2 regions of the Photobacterium sanguinicancri genome follow, and region 2 is predicted to be linked to the other one. Evidence: predicted binding sites of a transcription regulator. Region 2 holds the regulator's gene; the other holds the start of a gene.
The links. The regulator PurR, encoded in region 2, represses purine synthesis genes. The targets are predictions, from matches to a motif close to TNANGNAAACGTTTNCNTNA.
Positions count from the first base shown of each region.

Region 1 (8,598 bases), 1.8 Mb from region 2:
AGGCCACCGAAGTGACCTTTCATTAAGCTAATCTGTGGTTATACGAGATTATGCTTTTGCTTCAGCTGCTGCTTTAGCGATAGCTGCAAAGCCTTTCGCGTCAAGTGCTGCACCGCCAACTAGCGCACCATCGATGTCTGGTTGTGCGAAGTATGCTGCTGCGTTTTCTGGTTTAACAGAACCGCCGTATTGGATAACAACTTTTTTCGCAACATCTTCAGATTTCTCTGCGATGTGAGCACGAATTTGTGCGTGGATGCGTTGTGCATCTTCAGCTGTTGCTGCTTTACCAGTACCGATAGCCCAGATTGGTTCGTATGCGATGATAGCGCCGTTAAGAGCGTCAACACCTAGCGTATTGATTACTGCGTCGATTTGACGAGCACATACAGCCATAGTTTCGCCAGCTTCGTTTTGTGCATCAGACTCACCAATACAAAGAACAGGTGTTAGGCCATTTTCTTTTAGGAAAGCGAATTTCTTAGCAACGAACTCGTCTGATTCAGCGTGGTATTCACGACGCTCAGAGTGACCGATGATGATGTGGCTTGCACCGAAGTCTTTCAGCATCGCTGGAGACATATCACCAGTGAAAGCACCGCTGTTGTTTAGATCTGTATTCTGTGCACCAAGAATGATCTTGTTACCGCCTGCAGCGATTTCACGCTCTGCAAGGTCGATGTATAGCGCTGGTGGAGCAACGGCTACGTCAACACCTTCAACACCTTCTAATTCAGCGTTAAGGCCTTTAAGAAGGTCAGAGACCATTTCCTTGCTACCGTTTAGCTTCCAGTTACCCATAACTACAGGATGGCGCATAGCATTTCTCCAAATTTAAATAGTGTAAATTAAAACAAATCGGTTTAAGTCGTTGGCCATCTGGTTGAGAGCCACATAGATAGAAAGACTTAATTCGATTTGTCTCAATTACGTAAAAATATAACAGAATTCTGAATAATTTTACTGTTCAAAATCATTGTCGTGCTTGGTTGTACCTTTTTCGTGAAGAAAAGTGAACAGTGAAAGCGTAATTAATCATAAATTCAGCGTAAATTTTATGTTTCACCGTCAAATAAGACAGTGATCTTTGGTTGAATTTTCACCTATGTAACTCGCCATGAATGGTCAAATATCGTACTGTAATGGCTAAGTGTTAGCAGATTGTGCTGGCGCTAGGGCTGAGTTTTTTAAGGAGGAAAAATGCCAAATCTTGTGGTGGAGTATGCCGATCCTGTCGCTGAGCGCGTCAATGTGGCTGGCTTGCTGGATGATTTACACAGGGTAATGTTGGCCAGTGGTTTGTTTGAAGCCGATGCTGTCAAAACGCGCGCTTATCCTTGCCATAATTGGTTGATTGGTGAAGATGGTGTTAAACAAACGTTTATCCATATCGAGCTGAGCTTATTGGCTGGACGAACGATCGAGCAAAAGCGAATTTTAACCCGAGAGGTAATGGGCGAGCTTGAAAAGCATGCTGCTGACATTAATAGCTTAACGATTGATATTCGCGACATGGATCCAGAGACATTCTTAAAAGTCAGTGCGTAATCTAGGATGCCGAGGGTGGTCGACGAAAGGGCTTAATATCAGCCTGTTGGTGCTTGATAGTCTCGGGTGCCGTTAGGGCTTGTGAGAAGCGGATAAATTGCTTGTGAAGTTCTTTTCGTAGCATCACATTGACATGGTTAGGGTTTTTACCTGTCGCGATGACATGATTAATGTGGCTAAGCTGAGCTTGAAGGCGAGGCTGCATCGCTTCACTGGCATTATCGATGATCTGTTGGCTCATGGTGATACGCAGCGTTTCTAAGGCGGCAGGGTCGTGCTCTGCCATTGTTTTGAGTTCATCAAAACTGGGTAATGTTTGCAGGTGTGGAGGTGAGTGGCTTGCACTCTCGGACAAATGATCTGACATTATCGGCTTCCTTCTTCAGCTTACCTTCTTACCCTAGCCAGTCAGTTGAGATCTTGACTGGCTCAGAGTTGAGACAAGCCCAATAAAAGGGAGTTGTTTCTCGTTTTTATGTAATTACCAGTAATGTTCCATCGTTATCTGCCCTGGCGCTCGACGTAAATTTTTCGCCAGTCCTTTTTGCTCTAATGCTGCTTTAGTGTCACGGACCATTTCAGGGTTGCCACATAACATCACTTGGCTTTGTTCTGCATTAAGCGTTAAGCCGACATGACGCTCTAATAAACCATCAGCAATCGCAAGGGGAACACGTCCGGTGAGTGATAGCATCGCGGGTTCACGGCTGACAAACGGTTGTACTATAAGTTGGTCGGGGTATTGTTCTTTGAGGGCATTGATTTCAGCTTGATAGCTTAAGTCTGCAGCATAGCGCACTGCATGCACCAGTACGACTTTACGAAAACGCTTCCAGACTTCTTTCTCACGTAACATGGACAGGTAAGGGCCAATGGCAGTCCCCGTCGCTAATAGCCACAAGTGTTCACCTGGAGGTACTTCGCTTAGCATGAAGTAGCCTGTTGCTCGCGCAGAGACATAAACCTGATCGCCTGTCTCTAGCTGGTGCAAACGGGGGGATAGCAAGCCATCAGCAACCCGTGTTGCGTAAATTTCAATGGTGTTATCACTCGGTGGGTTAACAAATGAATAAGCCCGCTGGATCATCTTTCCGTCGATTTCTAAACCGAGTTTAGTGAACTGCCCTGCTTTAAAGGGCTCGATATTTGCTCGTAACGTCAGGCTAAACAAATCGTTATTCCAATGACGATTGTTTATTACTTCCGCGGGGATCCAGTCAGCCATAGTTGGCTCCTTATTCTAATTGTTCATGATTCGATAAGCGCAACGCCTCTCTCCGGCGATAATGTGGTCGTTCCTTTCGACAAGGTATTCATTTCCCAATAAACGTTGGAAGACATTTAATTCTGATTGGCACAGTGATGGGCAACGTTTGGCTGCGTGGCAAATAGGGCAGTGGTTTTCAACCAGCAGGTAGCCTTGCTCATCGTGAAGCAGCTCAGCCATGTAGCCTTCCTGCTCCCTGAGTGTAGTCAGTAATTCGAGTTTTTCTTTTAAATTTTCACACTTTGCTAGTGCTTGTTGGTATTGCTCGAACGTTTGTTGTTCACGTTGATTAATTACTTTTTCCAAACCGCTAGCGCCAAATAAATCTTCGACTGAATCGAGCATTTGAATGATCAAATCACCATGACGATCGGTGAATTGGTTGTGCCCTTGTGCCGTTAAACGCCAGTGGCGAGTTGGGCGGCCCACCTTCACTTTTACATCGTGAAAATCAACCAACCCTGATTCTTCTAGCCCTTGAAGGTGCTGGCGTACCCCCATGGTTGTTAGGCGTAATTCTTGTGCCAACGCCTTGGCGGTGACATCACCTTCCCGCTTCATTCGTTGAAGAATTTTATCGATTGTTTTCATAGCACCATCTTCCTCTGTCATCACTATTATGTAACCAGCTAGCTAAATAAAGCAACGACTTTACAAACTAAGCATAGAAGATGAAGCAAGCTTATGGGAGTGAAAATATGAGAGTGAGTGCGATTAAAGAATAGGCAGAATGTGAACGAGGGAAATGTGACAGCATAAAAAAGCGCGCCAAAGGAGGCACGCTTTATGACTACGAATAGTGTGTCGCGAAAAGCTAATAAGTGCTACTTAGATGATGTGGCCTTTAATCGCATCGTCTTTACGTGATAAGTAGTGCGTTGATTTAATACGACGGATCGTACGGCACTTACCACGGATCAGTAGGGTTTCAGTCGTTGCCATATCACCTTGGCGGCTAATGCCTTCCAGTAGATCGCCTTTCGTAATACCCGTACCGGCAAAAATCACGTTATCGCTTTTTGCCATGTCTTCCATGCGCAGTAGCTTGTTTGGTTCGATACCCATCTCGCCACAACGGTCAATTTCAATCTGACCAAGACGACGATTTTCTTCGTTGTCTTCTTTCACTTGATGGCGAGGGATCAAACGGCCATGCATGTCACCGCCAAGGGCGCGAATGGCTGCAGCCGAAACCACACCTTCAGGTGCGCCACCGATGCAGTACATTACGTCGACTTCGCTATCAGGCATACAGGTCAGGATCGACGCTGCTACATCACCATCAGGGAAGGCGAAGACACGTACACCCATCGCTTGCATGTCGACAATAATTTGATCATGACGCGGTTTCGCTAACGTCGTCACAACCAGTGAATCGAGTGTTTTACCCAATGCTGCTGCGATGTTTTCTAGGTTTTCAGCCAGTGGCTTGTCTAGGTCAATAGCCCCTTTAGCGCCAGGACCAACAACCAATTTTTCCATGTACATGTCTGGTGCTTTAAGGAATGAGCCTTTTTCACCAGCAGCAAGTACTGCTAACGCGTTGTTTTGGCCCATCGCTGTCATGCGAGTGCCTTCGATTGGGTCAACGGCGATGTCTACTGCATCACCACCCAAACCGACTTTTTCACCAATGTAGAGCATTGGTGCTTCATCGATTTCACCTTCACCAATAACGATCTCACCTTCAATTTCGGTTTGATTCAGAAGGGTACGCATAACTTCAACTGCTGCGCCATCGGCAGCATTTTTGTCACCACGGCCAAGCCATTTGTAGCCAGCCAGTGCGGCACCTTCAGTGACACGGGAAAATGCCATCGCTAAATCGCGTTTCATGGTTACTCCGGAAGTAGAAAACAGTGGGCTTTTTAACTGGCGGGGATCTTATCACAGCTTGAGTGAAACGTTTGCGTTAATTTATTTCTGTGCACTATCAAGTAGTAGGCGTGAAAAAGATCACGATAATAAATATGGCTTTCGGTCAAAATGTTAGCATAAAAATATAACAGAAATAGCGAGATACGATGCATAGGCTGATCAAGCGCTTTCGCCGCGAGGTGAAACAAGAAAACCAACAACTAAACAAGCGACAACAGAGCCAAGCCCACAACCAATTATTGCGCCTTGAATACGGGTTATTAATCTTACTGATAGCCATTATTGTCGTGCCGATCTTGTGGCATAGCTTAATCGCGTAGTCATGGCTGAAAACTGGTGAGGTGGGTGTTGTTGAATATTCTGTTTGATTGATGGCGGTGTGATTGCTTAAAAGACGATGAAAAGAAAACAATTGAATTGAAATGACAAAGAAAAGGTCTGCTAGTGCAGACCTTTTTTGAAGGGTGAACCTCTGAGAGAGTTAATGATCACTCGTTACTCGTCATCGTAGTCTTCATCGATTGCCCAGCCTTTTGCACATTCAACCGCACGTTGCCAGCCACGGTAGCGGCGTTCACGTTTCTTGTCGTTGGCACAAGGTAGGAAGTTACGATCTAGCACTGCTTTGTCTTTTAGCTCATCAATGCTGTCCCAGAAGCCAACGGCAAGGCCAGCTAAGTACGCAGCACCCAGTGCTGTTACTTCCGTTACAACCGGACGGTGTACCTCAGTGTCGAGGATATCTGATTGGAACTGCATTAAGAAGTTATTGGCTACCGCGCCGCCATCAACACGTAGGCTGGCTAGTTTGATACCCGAGTCCGCTTGCATAGCGTCCAATACATCACGTGTTTGGTAAGCCACACTTTCCAGCGTTGCACGAATAATGTGGTTAGAGTTAACACCACGCGTTAGGCCAACAATTGCCCCACGAGCATACGGGTCCCAGTAAGGTGCACCTAAGCCCGTAAATGCAGGTACGACGTATACGCCGTTAGCACTGCCGACTTTTTCTGCAAAGTATTCAGAGTCGCTCGCATCACTCAGCAGTTTCACTTCATCGCGTAGCCACTGTACGGATGCGCCACCCATAAAGACGGCGCCTTCGAGTGCGTAAGCCACGTCACCTTTAGGGCCACAGGCTAGCGTCGTCAATAGACCATTGTGCGAGGTCACTTTTTCTTTGCCTGTGTTCATTAGCAAGAAACAGCCCGTACCGTAGGTGTTTTTCGCTTGACCTTGTTCAACACACATTTGGCCAAATAGTGCGGCTTGTTGGTCACCTGCAATACCAGAGATTGGAATACGCGTACCGCCTTTACCACCAATGTTAGTTTGGCCGTACACTTGAGAAGAGGGTTTCACTTCAGGCATCATAGACAGTGGAATATCTAAAGCTTTCAGCAGTTTTTCATCCCATTGTAGGGTGTTGATGTTAAACACCATAGTACGTGAAGCATTGGTGTAATCAGTAACGTGAACACGTCCTTGAGTCATCTTCCAGATCAGCCAAGTATCAACGGTACCAAAGAGTAGATTACCGGCTTCTGCTTCTTCACGTGCGCCTTCTACATTATCCAGAATCCATTTAATTTTGGTGCCAGAGAAATACGGGTCGACCACCAGGCCAGTGTTTTCACGGATGTACTCTTCTAGTCCTTCACCTTTCAGGCCTTCACAAATATCAGCAGTACGGCGGCATTGCCATACAATCGCATTGTAAACAGGCTTACCGGTGTTTTTATCCCAAACAATGGTGGTTTCACGTTGGTTGGTGATACCAATACCCGCGACTTGGTCTGAGCGGATGCCTGCTTTGGCAAGTACTTCCACTAAGGTTGAACTTTGCGTTGCATAGATCTCAAGAGGATCGTGCTCAACCCAGCCTGCTTTTGGATAAATCTGGGTGAATTCACGTTGAGAAGAGCAGACGATGTTGGCGTTGTGGTCTAACACAACCGCGCGGGAACTAGTCGTACCCTGATCAAGTGCAACAATGTACTTTTGCTCAGTGGTCATAACATTTTCCTCGATGTATTTTTATAGGGTAGTAGAGATGGACGCTATCTTCAGCCCGACCACAGACGCTGGGTCGAGCTGGCATCCTATTTTTATGTTCGTTTCATGCTGATGCGATTAAGCATTGGCTGTTTCTTGTTCGCTATCGCCTTCGCATTTATTTGGTAGGGTGCAGTTGTTGCCTGGCAGGTAAGTACCAATCACTTTCGGGTACAACCAGCCACCAAAACATGCGCCGAAGATAGGCGCCAGTATTGGCACTATCATATATGGAATATCTTTACCGCCAGTCAGTGCCATGTCACCCCATCCCGCCATGAAGGCAAAGAACTTAGGGCCAAAGTCACGAGCTGGGTTCATCGCAAAACCAGTTAGTGGACCTAAAGAACCACCGATAATTGCGATTAAAATACCAATCAGTAGAGGGCCCATAGCGCCACGTGGTGCACCGTTCTTATCATCACCAATCGCTAGAATGGCAAACATCAGTACCGCTGTGATCACGAACTCAACCGCAAATGCACCGCTAAAAGACAGGGCTGCATGAGGGTAAGTTGAGAAAATACCTGCGGTTGCTAGGCTGGCTTCACTGCCTCGGACGATCTGATTTGCGGCTTCGAATTCGGTAAAGAGGTTGCTGTAAAGTGCGTAGATAAGTGCCGCCGAACAGAAAGCACCAAGTACTTGGGCCACAATGTACGGGCCGACTTTGCGTTTATCAAAGCCGTGGAAGAGTGCAAGTGCGATGGTGACTGCTGGGTTGATATGAGCACCGGATACGCCTGCTGTACAGTAGATAGCAAGCGCGACACCGAAGCCCCACATAATACTGACTTCCCACTGGCCGAATTCTGCACCTGTTAATACAAGGGCTGCGACACATCCGACGCCGAAGAAGATCAGCAAACCTGTTCCTATAAACTCAGCGATACACTCTCCGAGGAGGGTGTGTTGTTTTGAGTTGGTCATCTTTCAGTCCTTTTATCGATATGTTGTAGGGGTATCGTTTTTATAGTTATTCACAGCGAGGTGCTGTGTACCGATATTATGAAAATATTTTCGTTCGAATAATGTGCGTTCGAGCATAAAAGGAAAATGATAACGCGTAAACGCGCAAGCGTTTGCGTGTTTTATGATTGAAATCTCATTTTTACTAAATGGTTATTTAAATGCGCGAAAGGCAACATTTTGCTTATGCCACTTTAGGGGTATGTTGTTGAATTGGCATAAAAAATCCGACCTAAAATAGGTCGGATGTGCCAGAGAAGGCAAATCTTGGATAAATCCAAGAGAGATACGATCAAGATAAAAAGTAGCATGGTGAGGCTGCATGAAAATAGATTGAGATCGCAATTCTACGCATTGTTTGGCATGCGATGGCTGAATTATCACACTCCACTGTTTACCTATTCATGCAGGTTTGCGCTGGTTTCGCATAAATGTCGGATTGTAATATCATTCAATGCCACAGGGTGAGAGGATTGCACAAAGGTGCACAGCCGATGGCAAAATGAATAATGCGACGTCGGTATGCAAAAATATCATCAAAATAGGTCTTTTTTTAACCACTTGCGAAAAAGCACTAGAATAGGGGATGCTTGATAGCCTCTGCGTGGTTAGAATAGATTTCAACATCGCATATTAAACACGCTCGTGCCGCGTCTTATCAGGCTTAGTCGAAGGGGCGAGCCTTACAATCAGGTGAAATTTATGTCATTAGAAATGTTGGAAAAGCTAGAATCAAAAGTACAGTTGGCGGTTGATACAATTTCTCTGCTACAAATGGAAATTGAAGAACTAAAAGAACAAAAAGATAGCTTAGCAATGGAAGCGCAAGAATTGCGTTCTGGCCGTGAAGAACTGATGCAAGATAACGACAAACTTCG
Region 1 covers NZ_AP024850.1:184,166-192,763, forward strand. Annotated here, with positions in the region: gene tpiA (triose-phosphate isomerase) at 49-819, opposite strand; gene OCU87_RS00880 (5-carboxymethyl-2-hydroxymuconate Delta-isomerase) at 1,201-1,548, shown strand; gene OCU87_RS00885 (DUF3135 domain-containing protein) at 1,550-1,870, opposite strand; gene OCU87_RS00890 (ferredoxin--NADP reductase) at 2,030-2,773, opposite strand; gene OCU87_RS00895 (helix-turn-helix transcriptional regulator) at 2,789-3,406, opposite strand; gene glpX (class II fructose-bisphosphatase) at 3,644-4,651, opposite strand; gene OCU87_RS00905 (hypothetical protein) at 4,840-5,013, shown strand; gene glpK (glycerol kinase GlpK) at 5,189-6,712, opposite strand; gene OCU87_RS00915 (MIP/aquaporin family protein) at 6,830-7,681, opposite strand; gene zapB (cell division protein ZapB) at 8,423-8,598, shown strand, end outside.
Region 1: glpX (class II fructose-bisphosphatase) is a predicted target of PurR. The motif match lies at 4,711-4,730, and genes of this name have one in related genera.

Region 2 (8,598 bases):
ACGAGATTAAAATCAGGCTCCACCAAAAACCAAATAATGCCGCACCCAGTAGAGTCATGATTGCCGCGCCCGGTAAAGAGAGTGCCGTTACAACAATATAAATCGAAAAGTACACGATACTCGCGAAGAAGGGACGTGCTGCTATCGTATCTTGCAATGCGACTTGCTGCGCCTTCGCTTGCTCTAATGTGAAGTACTGGCCTAAATCAAACAGGAACCAACTTCCAATAAGCGTGGCAATTATGGTAATGAGCAGTAGTTTCTTTTTATCCATGAGATAACTCCTACGATTTACTTGATGGTGGAGGTTGTGTAGCCGATGACGCGTCCTGTTTATCGGCCGAGTTGTTATCGTTCAGTGCAGATGTGATAGGGATGGAGCAAAAGCCTTGCGCAGGCACATCTAGCGCGGTATTAAACTTAGCTGATAGATTTTGAAAAGCGATCAGTGCAGTAAGTTCAACGAGGCTATCTTCATCAAACCACTGTTGCAGATCAGCTAGCATCGTTTCTGTTACTTTTTGCCCTGTAATAGTCATGGCTTCAACATAATGCAGCACCGCTATTTCTTCATCGGTGAATAAGGTGATGTTTTGTTGCCACTGGGAGAGGGCTTTGATCTTTTCAACAGAATCACAACGCTCTGCTAGGCGCATTCCATTGGCATCGACGCAAAACTCACAATCATTAAGCTGTGAAACACGGACACAAACAAGAGAGCGCGTAACAGGTGAAAGTGGAGAGTGGCGGCGATCAAGGTAGCCAAAAAATCCTGCGACTAACCAAAAGAGTGGTGGACGGCGTCCCCACAGCAAAGAAGGGTTCAGTTCTGCGCCGAAATTACGCTTCTGTAGCCAAAGTAATGGGCGGACAAAGATGGAGTATTTGTTTTTTTTCGCGAGGCGCACTGCGTCGTTTCCTTATGAACACATGATATAGCACCAATGCTATACCAAGGTAATAAAGGAGACCCAACGAAGGACGCAAATATTTCAATTAATTAGAGAAAAACTGAAAATAGCCGCTGAGTGTCTGTAATTTGAGCAGCTTTTTAGTTAATGGCTACTTCTACAGCTTGGCTACGTTCTTGTTGCACAACACGGTTATCCGGAATATCAGACAAAGCGATATAAGCTGATGCGATGAAAGGCAGGCATGCAAGGACCAGTGTTTTGCCAATGTGATAGTTTCGATACCAGTATTTACGAGCGCGAACTTTGAGTAATACGCCCCATACAATCAGCATGATATTAAAGCCGCATGTCAGGGTAACTGTATCAATGAGTGCATTAAGTGGAGCCAGTTGCTGAGAGACTAGTAGCATGACTAAAGCTGGAGGGAGTAGGCTAAGAAGAACAAAGGCACGGAATAACTTTGGCCATTTGTTAAATTTGTCTTTGAATATGTGGTCTGTTTGCCCAGGAAAAGGCTTTGAACAGAGCATACTTGCCTCACTTTTTGCAATCTATAAAGAGACTGCACGTTGGTTATGGCGAAGGTTATGAAGCGTCATTAAAGTGGCGCTACCTTCATGCAACAGTTGCCATAAGTAGTTAAAAACAATTTTTTGACGTTGGTTGTTCTGCTGCTAGCCAGTATTTTACTTATTTAAGGTAAGATTAAAAGTTAACTGATGCTTTTGTGAACAGTATTTGTGAGAAGAGTCAATCTTTGACGTAATCCTGACATTCAGGAGGCTGGAGCTATAAAAAACGAGGCCAAAGCCCCGTTTTTTATATTGTAAAAAGTGTTGTTTTTGACCGAATGGCTTAAGGTAATAAACCTAACAACTCTCCGCGTCTTGTTTCACTGATCACCGACCAATGTCTGCCGCTGATCGCGCCTTCTAAAGCCCAAAGCAACTCGATGTTGAGATTATTATCATGTGTATCGAGTAGTGCTTTATAAGCATCAATAGCGCCAACTTCTACAAGCTTGTCGACAGTATCAATACCTACTTTTTTCAGCATACGTTCATTCGCTAACCGTAAATTGGGTAAATCTTTGATACGTGAAGGCCCAACTTTACTTTTTGTTTCTTTGTCGTTATTTGCACCGTCTAAAGAACCGCGTGCGTGTTCAATGATCATCTCTGGAGTATTCCACCAGGTATCAGGTATTGCAAAATGCTTAGTCACAACGGGAAAACCGCGTTTTTCATAAACATAAGGGGTTAAGTCAGCTTTTTTAAACTGCTCAATATTTTTAGCATTGGCACGAAGGTGTAACTTATTTTTTACGACAAGTGCAAACATCGTTTCACCTGAAAAAATGCCAAAACCGCCAAACATGGACCGTGATTTAACACTGTCAAAGCAGTCGAATAATTTTAGGGTGTCTTTAAGTATTGGTTTATCCATGCGACTTCTCGGTGAAATAAATCTGGGAGTCACCTAACATATAAGCGAGGAGTTTAGATTAGCAAAGCACACTTAATATATGTCAAAAGCATGTCAAATCCTGAAGCAGGTTTTGCGTTAAATCCATCGGTAACCCCGCTACCTTAAAAGTGTTAAATGTTACCCAAATAACACTCTGTTAGGCCGGAAGCTTTGCGTCCCATTCTTTCAAATGGTTTGCCTTGTTCGTGACTGAATAAGCATATCGTAAATAGCAGAAAATCGTTTAACTTACGGGGGTCAAAGTGTGATGTTGCTTCAATTATTACTATTAAGAGAGAGAGAATATTCAGGTGTGAAATGAAATGAGCAGTAAATTGAAGAGAACTATTTCAATTTTATAAGTAAACTTATTGTTATAGATTAAGTGTTTGTGTGAAAAAATCGAATTTTAAGCGATGTGAATTTATAAAAAAACCGACGTTTAATATTGTCGGTTTTTTGTTTTTTTATGCGCAATAAGAATAATTAATTGAGCTTATGAACTGACTTACGGACAACGAGTGCCGGTGACATTTCAAAAACACGGGTCTCATGTTTTTTATCTTTTACGCGTTCCATCAAGATTTCAATCGCTGTTTTACCTAAGCGGCGTTTAGGCTGGTGGATTGTTGTCAAAGGTGGCGAGAAGAAAGGTGCTAGCTCGATATTATCGTAACCAATGATTGAGATATCTTCAGGCACTCGAATTCCATGTTGAACGAAAGTACTGATCATCGCCATTGCCATAATGTCGTTAAAACAGAAGATAGCAGTAGGGCGCTCTTTCATTGCAATAAACTGTTCAGCTGCTTGTACGGCAGTCTCACACTCGAAGTCACCTTCAATGATCCAATCTTCATTAATATCTAGATCAGCTTCACCCATCGCTTTTTGGAAGCCTTTCAAGCGTTCACGACAGGTTGATTTTTCATTGTGGCCAGATAGACAGCCAATCTTAGTGTGGCCATTTTCGATAAAGTGCTTGATCGCGACATAACCACCGACTGCTGCGTTATCTTGGATTTTATCTGTGTGTGGGCTTTCTGGGCCCCAGTCCATCACAACCATAGGTAGATCACTTTGGCGTTCTAATAGATCTAATAAACGCTGGTCGAGATCTGAACACATAACCATCAAGCCATCTACACGCTTTTCAGCCAGCATGCGCAAGTAATCACGTTGCTTAGAGAGGTTACCTTCGGTGTTACATAGAATTAAGGTATAGCCTTCTTTGTAACAGTATTCTTCTACGCCATGTACAACTTCAGCAAAGAACGGGTTAGTCGATTTCGTTACTAACATACCGATAGTGCGAGTAGTATTACATTTCAGGCTGCGAGCAACAGCACTTGGCGCATAGTTCAGTTCATCGACGGCAGCCAACACTTTCTTCTGTGTTGCTTCTGCTACGAAGCGTGTTTTGTTTATCACGTGAGAGACTGTTGTCGTTGAAACACCAGCCATACGTGCAACATCTTTAATCGTTGCCATAGTTATTCTTCTAATAATTGCAATAAAGAGGGTCTAGCTAAGCCATCCAACACGCCTACTCTTTTTACGTTGAGTGCATGTGTCGCTTTAGACCTTCCATAAAAGTGAAAAGCCGCTTCTCTAGGATGAGCGGCTTTTATAGATTAGGGTAGCGTTACATTGTTAATCGCTTGCGTTCACATTTTACTGAGTGTAGCGCACAGTGCAACGTTTCTGTTTATCAAGATGGTAATACTTGATAGACATCAACAATAATAATGTAACTATGGTGATTTTTGATGCGTTAGTATGCATTCGCATGGGTAATGTAATAAATACGCAAGTAAAGTGCTACAAAATCACGGGGTGTTTGTGCACCGGATGCTCTGTCATAGTGACTGGCCAACCGTAGACTCGTTCAATGTTACTCGGTTCGAGTGCGTGCCACGCATCGCCATCTGCTTGTATTTTGCCATTATTCACAATAATCAAGCGATTGGCATATTGTGCCGCTAGGTTTAGATCATGCAATACAACGATAACGGCAGCGCCAGCTTTAGCCATGTTCTGCGCTAATTGTAACGTCTTATGCTGATGAGCCAAATCAAGAGCCGATGTGGGTTCATCAAGCATTAGAATCGCATTTTCATTTGCTTCACTCAGTTGTGTCAGAATTCGCGCAAAATGAACTCTTTGCTTTTCTCCGCCAGATAAAGAGGGATATAACCTGTCGGCGAGTGTTGTGACATCGGTCTTTTCCATCATTTCAGCTGCTGTCGCCGTTGCATCCGCGCGGGGAAGATCGAGTGGTAAAGCACCGAGTTCGACTACTTCTTGTGCGGTAAATGCAAAGCTTAAACTACTGTGTTGAGGTAAAACGGCTAAATATCGGGCTAACGCTTTAGCTGGCCACTTAGCTTGGTTCTTATTATGAATGCGGATATCACCTCCTGCATCCAACTCGCCACACAGTACTTTGAGTAGTGTACTTTTGCCTGCGCCGTTAGGTCCAAGTAATGCGGTCACCTCACCATGCCTAATCTCGAGATTAAAATCATCAAGTAAGATTTTACCACCAAGGCTGAGGTTTAACCCTTTAGCTGCGATCGCAACGCTATCATGGTGGGTCGACTGCCATTGATCAGATATATGAGCATCAACCATCATGATAAGCGACCTTTTTGTTTAATAAGTAACAGAATAAAGAAGGGGGCACCTAAGATGGCGGTAATGATCCCTACGGGCAATTCAGCGGGAGCCGCAATAACACGGGCGATCATATCTGCAATCAGCAAAATTAATGCGCCAAGCAAGGCTGATAATGGCAGTAAGCTTTTATGGTTAGGCCCGGTAAGCATACGGCCTAAATGTGGAATAATAAGACCAATAAAGCCAATCACGCCTGTTAGCGATACGCACACTCCCACACCAGCAGCACACAACAAAATTAGGCTGCGTTTTAATGCTTGGACATTCACACCCATGTGTTTTGCTTCAGCTTCGCCAAGTAGAAAGGCATTTAGAGCGTTGGCCTTGCGATCAAACACCCACATAAGAATACCGAATGTTGAGAAGGCGAGTGCGATACCTGGCCATGTAGCACCCGCGAGTGATCCCATTGTCCACAGTGATAAATCACGTAGAGCTTGGTCATCGGCAAAGTAATTCATTAAGCCTAAAGCTGCGCCAGAAAGTGCTCCGATAGCCACCCCAGCGAGTAGCATGATAGTAACGGATGTTCCGTTTTTATCTGTCCCCAGTGTATATACCAACCAAGTACTTACTGCGCCACCAAGAAACGCCATGATAGGCACAGTACCTAATGTTAATAGGATCGGGAAAGATGATGCTAAAGAACCAAAAAGAACAATAGCCAGTGCAGCACCTAAACTCGCACCACCTGAAACCCCAATGATGCCAGGATCGGCCAACGGATTTCGAAATAGCCCCTGCATAACAGCACCACATAAAGCGAGAATGGCACCAATCGCAATACATAATAGTGTTCTTGGCAGCCTTATTTGTTGGATCACTATCTGGATGTGTGCGGGTAATTCACTTTGCCAAGGCGTAAAGGCTTTTAAGCTTTGACTGAGAGTTATAGCCATAGGGCCAACAATCACGGATGTAGCCACCGCAAGGAAGAGCAAGCTCAACCCAACGGGGAAAACGATTTTTAATGGAAGTCTTTGGATTTGCATAACGGACACGTAATCAATACTCGACGATTAAGGGTAGAAAACGCGGTTTAAGCGTTCTGCTTCACTGAGGCTTTTAAGTCCAAGGCCACCAATAAGTGCCGTGCCATCAATAACAACAACGGCTTTATTAATGCCTGCTGGGGTGGCAGCAAGGAGTGGAAGTTCTTTGAATAGACCGTCAGCTTGGCCGATTGAGTTGTAAGTACGGCTACTTAGCATGATGATATCGGGTTGCATTTCAAGCATAGATTCCGCGGAAATCGGCTTATAAGACTCCACTTTTTGCGCTGCTGGGTTAATACCACCCGCAAGATTAATAACGGTATCTGCTGTTGTATTGCGTCCACCTACAGTTGCAGGGCGACCTTCATGAATCGATAGGAATAAGACTTTTACAGGCTTTTTACTTACGGTAGAAGCACGTTTGTTATTGTTTTGAATATTAGCAACTTGCTGCTTTACCTTTTCTTTTAGCTCGTTTGCTTTGTTTTGCTTACCTGTGATTTCGCCAATGCTATCTATACGATTTAGAAGATCATTCACTGTTTCGCCTGAATTGAGAATATTCACCTCAACACCAGCCTGTTTCACTAGGTCGAGGGTAGTTTTTGGCCCCATTTCTTCCGAACCTAATAAGCGAGTAGGGGTTAACGCGATCAGGCTCTCTGCAGATAATGCGCGATGGTAACCCAGCGTCGGGATATTTTTATTCACTAAGCTTCTGCTGGTGGCATCGACTGCGACAATGTTTTGCTCTGCACCGATAGCATTTAAAAGTTCAGTAATGGCTGAACCTGCACTGATGATACGCTCATTAGCCAAGCTTGATGTGGCGGTTAAAAGCAGAGTTGTAGCTAAGACTAAGCGTTTCATGATGCTTCCTCTTCCATTAGTAATTGTGTTGCTTTGATTTCATGTTGTTGAAGTAGTGCCAAAAGCTTGAGCATGTGTTCGACTGATGCGCCTTTATCTGCACCAATAACAACGGGCTTTTTAGGGTTAGCTTTTACTTCTTTTAATAAGTTGATGCTAAAGCTTTGCCAGTTATTCGCTTCTTTACCTTGTAGAGCCCAGTAGGGATCTTTTGCCAATAAGTTGATCGTAATGGGATCAGCATGGGTTTCTTGTAACACTTCGGTACTTGTTTGCGGCAATTCCACATCAAGGGATTGAAGTTTCACACTGGCTGTCAGTAATAAAAACACCATTACAATGAAGATGATATCGAGTAAAGGCGTAAGATCAGGTTTGAGTTCGTCACTGTCCCATGAGGTGTTTGATGCGCGGATCATGGTTGCACCTTAGATCCATTCATTACTGCTGCGGTTTGGGTTGCTGCAGAGCTTTCAGTTACTGCTGAATCATCTGAGGTATGGAAGTTAATGCCTTCAATCCACAGGTTACAATGATTGAGTGAGTGCTCTAATTTAGAGGTAATGCTGTCAGCCCAAACGCCTAGAAGTTGTGATCCAGTAATAGCGGGTAGGGCAATAATCAAGCCTGCGGCTGTGGTGCGCATGGCAAGGCCGAGCCCGTCGGCAAGATCGTTTGGAGTGACTGACCCCGTTGATGCTGCAATGCCCTTAAACATATCAATCAGACCAAGCACTGTGCCCAATAAGCCAAGTAATGGGCTGATAACCCCAATCAGTGCCAGTAAGCGCAGCCCAGATCGCAGTTGTTTACGTTTTTGCTGTAACCAAATACTGGCTGCATCTTCTCGCAATGTTTTGTCGAAATGACGATGGGCAATTAACATTGCTACGCCTTTATAGAGCAGAGGCCTTTTTTGCTTTAGATCGGTTACGAGTTGATCAAGCTGTGGTTGGTTATTATGATCTTGTTTAGCCAAGATCGTATTGATTTTAGAATGGCCAACTCCCGTACAGAGTAAGACTTGAATGAAACGCTCCAGCAAAATCATTAAAGTGATTGCTGAACATAAGAAGAGAGGCCAAGCCATTAGGCCAAATTGTTCTTGAAAGCTTGTGATGGTGTTCATGCCTTAATCCAACTTGAAACGAACAGGAATGTGTACACGATGCGCAATAGCTTGCCCATCGACGATATAAGATGAAAATTGCCAGCGTTTAATGGCAGCTAACGCTGCATCGTCGAGTACATTCGTGCCCGATGACTTCACTAGTATTTGTTTAATTTGTTTGCCTGAGCTGTCAATCCAGACTTCAAATAATACTTTGCCTTCTAGCGCTCGCCGTTGAGCGATTTTTGGGTAACTAACTGGACTTGGCGTTGAACTGAAGTTTGGCTTATTAACCAGTTGTGGAGGGCTATTTACCCCTGCGGCCTCTTGTGCTTTTACTTCAGGTTTTGGCTGTGAATCCGCTTTACTAACCATTTCCTCTTTAGGCTTGGTTGTTTTTTCTGCAGGATTCACCGCGTCCTTTTTTACGACAGGCTGCTTTTTCTTGGGTGTTGCCTTTTTAACAATATCTTTTGTCACCGGTTGTTTAACGGCTTTCTCTTCTGTCACTTTGGGCTTTTTCACCAAACGTTTTTGCTCGGTTTTCACTTCTTTTTTCGGT
Region 2 covers NZ_AP024850.1:2,129,630-2,138,227, reverse strand. Annotated here, with positions in the region: gene lpdA (dihydrolipoyl dehydrogenase) at 1-274, opposite strand, end outside; gene OCU87_RS10200 (carboxymuconolactone decarboxylase family protein) at 285-908, opposite strand; gene OCU87_RS10195 (hypothetical protein) at 1,052-1,444, opposite strand; gene OCU87_RS10190 (TfoX/Sxy family DNA transformation protein) at 1,770-2,360, opposite strand; cyclic di-GMP riboswitch class I at 2,486-2,591, opposite strand; gene purR (HTH-type transcriptional repressor PurR) at 2,868-3,872, opposite strand; gene OCU87_RS10180 (heme ABC transporter ATP-binding protein) at 4,203-5,018, opposite strand; gene OCU87_RS10175 (FecCD family ABC transporter permease) at 5,015-6,052, opposite strand; gene OCU87_RS10170 (heme/hemin ABC transporter substrate-binding protein) at 6,080-6,925, opposite strand; gene OCU87_RS10165 (ExbD/TolR family protein) at 6,922-7,344, opposite strand; gene OCU87_RS10160 (MotA/TolQ/ExbB proton channel family protein) at 7,341-8,054, opposite strand; gene OCU87_RS10155 (energy transducer TonB) at 8,058-8,598, opposite strand, start outside.